3 regions of the Paenibacillus sp. FSL R5-0345 genome follow, and region 3 is predicted to be linked to each of the others. Evidence: predicted binding sites of a transcription regulator. Region 3 holds the regulator's gene; each other region holds the start of a gene.
The links. The regulator Rex, encoded in region 3, represses fermentation and respiration genes when NADH is low (regulators of the CRP and FNR family bind a similar motif). The targets are predictions, from matches to a motif close to TTGTGAAATATTTCACAA.

Region 1 (2,209 bases), 250 kb from region 3:
GCTGCAAAAGGAATGTGGTTATTCTATGAACATCCAGACGCAGACTTTAACGGTCTAAAACAAAAATTCATGGACATCCGTAAACGGGTATACAAATTCCCTAAACTTGGTAACAAAGCTAAGTTTGTAGCGATTCCAACTACTTCGGGTACGGGTTCGGAAGTAACATCTTTCGCAGTTATTACCGATAAAACAACTGAACAACACACTAAATATCCATTGGCTGACTATGAGTTAACACCAGACGTAGCTATCATTGATCCAGAGTTCGTATACAGCTTGCCAAAAACTGCAGTTGCAGATACAGGTATGGACGTATTGACACATGCTATCGAAGCTTATGTATCTGTTATGGCGAGTGACTACACTGATGGTCTAGCTATTAAAGCCATCCAACTGGTATTCCAATACCTTGAAAAATCGGCACTGGAAGGCGACAGAGTAGCTCGTGAGAAAATGCATAATGCATCAACACTTGCGGGTATGGCCTTTGCCAATGCATTCTTGGGAATTAACCACAGCTTGGCGCATAAATGGGGCGGACAGTACCACACCGCTCATGGTCGTACTAACGCGATCCTTATGCCACACGTTATCCGTTACAATGCTAAAAAACCTACGAAGTTCGCTTCGTTCCCTAAATATTCGCACTTCGTAGCTGATGAGCGTTACGCTGAAATTGCCCGTATTTTGGGATTGCCAGCTCGCACAACTGAAGAAGGTGTAACTAGCCTGATCAATGCTATTCGCGATATGAATAAAAAATTGGGTATCGAGGAATCGTTCCAACAACTGGGCTTTGATCCTAAGGACTTCGAATCCCGTGTAGATTACTTGGCTGACCGTGCGTTTGAAGATCAATGTACAACTGCCAATCCTAAGCTGCCGTTGGTATCTGAACTTGCTGATGTATACCGTAATGCATTCTACGGAAGATTTGATAATTAATAATTGGTTAAATAGAGAATAGGATAGTTGTGGACTTAGATAAAGGTGACAAATATCACTCGAAAGGTGATATTTGTCACAGTGTTTTTATAGAAAATAAACTAGAATGTTTATATAAACAACGGTCCCACATATGAAATGTTGATTGTGAAATTTGGAACAACCACATCTTTGGGGATCACGAGACACGGGATCAACCTTCAAGCCCGCGATCTCTACAAATATAATAAATATAGATGGAGGGATTTAGCATGTCGGTGATTGAAAAAGAAGTAAATGAAGTGAAATCCGGTTGGAGAAATTTCACAAAAGGTAAATGGTCCAAGAAAGTTGACGTTAACAATTTTATCGCAAGTAACATTAAGCCTTATGAAGGAAACGAAGATTTCCTCGTAGGACCTACTAGTAACACAACTGAACTATGGAAAATTATTTCCCAACTGAGCAAAGAAGAAAGAGAAAGAGGCGGCGTATGGGATGTTTCCCTGGATACTGTCTCCACAATCACTTCACATGCTCCTGGATACATTGATAAGGACAAGGAACAAATTGTAGGCGTTCAGACTGACGCTCCTTTCAAACGTTCCATCCAGCCATTCGGCGGGATCAAGATGATGGTCGATGCTACGAAAGCTTATGGCTTCGAGCTTCCACAAAACATCGTTGATATGTTTACGAACATTCGCAAAACGCATAACCAAGGCGTATTTGATGCATATACACCAGACATGAGAGCAGTGCGTAAATCCGGCGTTATCACAGGTCTTCCTGATGCTTACGGCCGCGGACGCATCATCGGTGACTACCGCCGTATCGCTCTATACGGTATTGATTTCCTGATTAAAGACAAAAAACAACAACAAGCTGAACTTGAAGTTGATTCCATGACTGAAGAGGTAATTCGTCTTCGTGAAGAGCTGTCCGAGCAAATTCGTGCACTGGGCGAATTGAAAGAAATGGCAGCCGCTCACGGTATGGATATTTCCAAACCAGCGACCAATTTCAAGGAAGCTACTCAATGGGTATACTTCGGATATCTGGCAGCAGTTAAAGAGCAAAATGGTGCGGCGATGTCCCTGGGACGTGTATCTTCCTTCCTAGACATCTATGCAGAACGCGATATTGCTGAAGGTACTTTGACTGAAGAGCAAGTTCAAGAAATCGTCGATCATTTCGTAATGAAACTGCGTATCGTGAAATTCTTGCGTACACCTGACTATAACGATCTGTTCTCCGGCGACCCTACATGGGTAACTGAATC
Region 2 (2,209 bases), 270 kb from region 3:
TAAATAGATAGTATACATAACTTTACAAGCCTGAGACGCTATAGGGTCATTAGGCGGGATAAGGCGGTGCCAGGATGCCCACGCGAAATTTGTGGAAGTTGATGCTAGGCTTAATCATCGTATTCATAATAAATGGATGCTCCACTCAGACTGATGCTAATAGTAATGATAATAATGGTGCAGCAGGATCTGAGGGGCCGATGATATCGATTAAGATTGGTGATCAAGAACTGCTTACCAAACCATCGGACAGGTCACTCAGTGGGAGCTACAGAAATGGAATATCAATAATGGAGTTACTGAAAGGTAGTAATATTGCCACATTTGCTGAGGATAACTCAAGTATTCTTTCGGTAAAGGATTTTTCACTAGAGTCGGGAATGGTTTGGGAGCTTCAGATGGACGGTCAAATCATTGGGAAAGCGGATTGGAATAATGTTGTAGGATATGATTCACAGCTAGTCTTCACAGCGAAATCTAAGGACCATCAAGAACCACTTCAAACTGTAATGCTGACTTTGAACGGCGGAAGTGTAGAAGTAGATTTGCAGCATTCATATATTATGTTATTTAAAGAGGATTTAACTGTAAGAGAATTGCTAAAGAGCTGCGGTATGGTGCAGATGGATGATGGTAGTAGAAGCGTGCTTTCTGTTAATGATTATACCCCGCTAAGTAATGAAGTCTGGAAGCTGAAGGTGAACGGAAAGCTACTGCTCGATAATGGGATGGATATGAAGCTTATGCCTCATGATGTCTTAGAGATTCTATTAACTTTACGCTAAAAATAGTACATCAAAGCCAGATTAACGGTTCTTCAGAATCGTTGGTCTGGCTTTTTATGTTTGAAAATACCTAACAATCATTAGCGAACTAAAGTGTGAAAACATTCACAATTAAAGTGACCGCAATCACAATGACGACTTGAATTTGAACCGTATAATTCCAATATGTAGAAGAGAAATTGAGCATGTACTCATAAGCTTGAGGAGGCACCTAACCATGACAGCGAAGAGAGAAAATTTAGTGTTAGTAGGCAACGGTATGGCGGGCATAGGTACGATAGAGCAGATTTTGAAGCTGGGTGGAGCTTATGACATCACGGTCTTTGGAAGTGAACCTCATCCCAATTACAATCGGATCATGTTGTCTTATGTTCTTGAAGGTAGCAAAACCCTTAATGATATCATCCTAAACGACTGGAATTGGTATGAAGACAATAATATTACCCTGCACACGGGTACTACAGTGACACGAATTGATGAAGAGTCCAAACAAGTTGTTGCAGATAACGGGTTGTCAGTGCCATACGACAAAGTAATTATTGCGACAGGCTCGAATTCTTTTATTTTACCTGTGCCTGGCAGTGATAAAGAGGGCGTGGTTGGGTTTCGAGATATTTCCGACTGTGATGCGATGCTGGCAGCGGCCAAACAATATAGTAAAGCGGCTGTAATCGGCGGGGGATTGCTTGGGCTGGAAGCAGCAAAAGGTCTTGTGAACCTAGGTATGGACGTTACTGTAGTTCATTTAATGGAAGACCTGATGGAGCGCCAGCTTGATCGGAATGCCTCCTCGATGCTGCAAGCTGAGCTAGAGCGTCAAGGTGTGAAATTTGCTATGGGCAAACAAACGGTAGAATTGACCGGGGAACAGAGAGTAAGTGGATTGCGGTTCAGTGATGACAGTACGCTTGCTGCAGATTTTGTGGTAATGGCCGTCGGAATTAAACCGAATGTAACGTTGGCAAAAGAAAGCGGAATCTCCGTAAAACGTGGGATCGTAGTGGATGATTATCTGCAAACCTCCATGCAGAACGTATATTCCATCGGCGAATGTGCCGAGCATCGTGGAGTGTGTTACGGACTGGTGGCCCCGCTATTTGAGCAAGGCATGGTTCTAGCTAAACATTTATGTGGTAGTGAAACGAAGCCTTATGAAGGTTCCATTGTTTCCACGAAGCTTAAAATATCTGGGGTGGATGTATTTTCTGCAGGTGAGTTTTTGGATTCTCCTGAACACACGGTGATCTCAAGCAAAGATGAATGGAAGAGAACCTATAAGAAAATTTTGCTCAAAAATAATGTAATTGTCGGTGCGGTCTTGTTCGGTGATGTGACGGAGTCCGCGAATCTGCAAAAGTTAGTAAAACAAGGCGCGGTAATGACCGATGAAATTTATACAGAGGTCATGGGAACGGGATGCTGCG
Region 3 (2,209 bases):
TTGTGTTAACCTCGGCGACGCTTTCTGTCGATAAATCATTCCAGTTTATGATTGATAATCTCGGACTTAATGAAGCTGCGGAAGAGGGGCGTCTAATGACATCTCTCCTTCCTTCTCCCTTTAAGTATCGGGAGCAGGCACTATTAGTAATTCCACGGGATTTCCCTAGTGTGAAGGGCAGTGTGGGTGATGCCCGATTTGTCGATACGCTCGTACAGTCACTAGCAGAAGCGGCGATTACGACACGCGGACGGATGCTTGTTCTGTTTACTTCTTACAAGATGCTGCGCCAAGTTTACGATCCTCTGAAAGAAGCTCTAGCCTCACAAGAAATCACGGTGCTAGGTCAAGGCGTGGAAGGTGGAAGCCGCAGTAAGCTGATTCGACGCTTTCAGGACAGTGCTGCTTCAGTTCTGCTTGGAACTAGCAGCTTCTGGGAGGGAGTAGATATTCCGGGTGAGGCATTGACATGCTTAGCCATCGTGAGGCTTCCATTTCAACCGCCTAATCACCCTCTAGCGGAAGCGAAGTCTGAGTTATTACAAGCCCAGAAGAAGAATCCGTTTATGAAATTGTCGGTGCCTCAGGCAGTTATCCGCTTCAAGCAAGGATTTGGAAGACTGGTACGGACAGCGCAGGATCGGGGTATTGTTATAGTGTATGACACTAGGGTTATCGAATCTCATTATGGAAAGTATTTCCTTTATTCGTTGCCTGGCCCGAAAATGGAACATATGCTTACGGATCAAATGGTTCCTCGTATAGCAGAGTGGTTGGAAGACGGAGGCGTTTCTTAAGAAGGACATCTTCTGTTTAATTAATCACTCCACAATGAAGGGCGGTATAAGAGAATACCGCTCTTCATTGAGACGAGGTACAGAAATTTTAATAGGATTCAAACAGAATAGTACTTAAATTAGGAGGTAAATTATGAAATCGGATAAAATATCAGAAGCCGTTGTTCGCAGACTTCCTGTGTACTTACGTTTCTTGAATGATCTTCAGAAACGTGAAATATTAACCGTTTCCTCGCAAGAATTAGGACAAAAACTTGATCTGAATCCCGCTCAAATCCGTAAAGATTTAGCGTATTTTGGAGACTTCGGCAGAAAAGGTATTGGGTATGACGTAACTTATCTTATTGAGAAAATCCGTCATATTTTGAAGCTGGACCAACAGCTGAATGTGGCATTAGTAGGTGCCGGTAACCTTGGACATGCATTATCTAATTATAATGCTTATCTGAAAGATACTATGAAGATTACCGCTATATTTGATTCTTATGCACCTAAGGTAGGGCGGAAAATCAACTCTCTTACGGTTCAACCCATGGAAGAGCTAGGTCAGACAGTTCGTGAGCAAGGCATTCGAATTGGGATTATTACTGTACCTGACTCAGAAGCGCAGAATGTAGCAGATATTCTTATTGAATCTGGCATTGAGGCGATTTTGAATTTTGCACCAGTGATTCTAAAAACACCACCGAATATCCGGGTTCATGCAGCCGATTTTACAACGGATTTGCAAAGTCTTGCTTATTATTTGAAAGACGGAAAGGAAGAAAGCGGAAATGAAGAGTAGTAAAACGATTATCAAAGGCGGGCGTTTTCTTATTCCGGGAACGGATGAGCCTGTTCTTAGTGGATATATGACTATTGAAGATGATTTGATCACTTACATAGGAAAAGAAGAGCCTTTGATGGAAGAAGGTGTGCAAGTTGTTGATGGCAGTCGTCTGTTGTTTATGCCTGGTCTGGTAAACACACACGGCCATGCCGCAATGTCATTGCTTCGTGGTTATGGAGATGATTTAGCGCTTCAAGTGTGGCTTCAGGAAAAAATGTGGCCGATGGAAGAGAAATTCACCGGAGAAGATGTGTACTGGGGAACCTCCTTGTCTGTTCTGGAAATGCTGAAAGGTGGCACTACAACCTTCCTGGATATGTATGATCATATGGATCGAGTAGCTGAGGTGGTCGAATTGTCAGGTATCCGTTCTGTATTGATGAGAGGCGTGATCGGTCTTTGTCCAGAGGAAGTACAGAATCACAAGCTTGCGGAAGCGATTTCTTTTGCACGGAACTGGCATGGAAAGGCTGACGGTAGAATTACAACGATGATCTCGCCACACGCTCCATATACTTGCCCGCCGGATTTCTTTGTTAAGTTTGTACAGGCGGCGCATGATTTGGATTTACCGATGCATACC

Region 1: a site for Rex is predicted at 1,094-1,111, ahead of pflB (formate C-acetyltransferase). Genes of this name have one in related genera too.
Region 2: a site for Rex is predicted at 879-896, ahead of nirB (nitrite reductase large subunit NirB). Genes of this name have one in related genera too.

What each region holds. Positions count from the first base shown of each region.
Region 1 is NZ_CP009281.1:4,765,373-4,767,581, reverse strand. It holds gene adhE (bifunctional acetaldehyde-CoA/alcohol dehydrogenase) at 1-948, shown strand, start outside; gene pflB (formate C-acetyltransferase) at 1,200-2,209, shown strand, end outside.
Region 2 is NZ_CP009281.1:4,785,983-4,788,191, reverse strand. It holds gene R50345_RS21295 (hypothetical protein) at 75-785, shown strand; gene nirB (nitrite reductase large subunit NirB) at 1,003-2,209, shown strand, end outside.
Region 3 is NZ_CP009281.1:4,517,266-4,519,474, reverse strand. It holds gene dinG (ATP-dependent DNA helicase DinG) at 1-797, shown strand, start outside; gene R50345_RS20045 (redox-sensing transcriptional repressor Rex) at 931-1,581, shown strand; gene R50345_RS20040 (amidohydrolase) at 1,571-2,209, shown strand, end outside.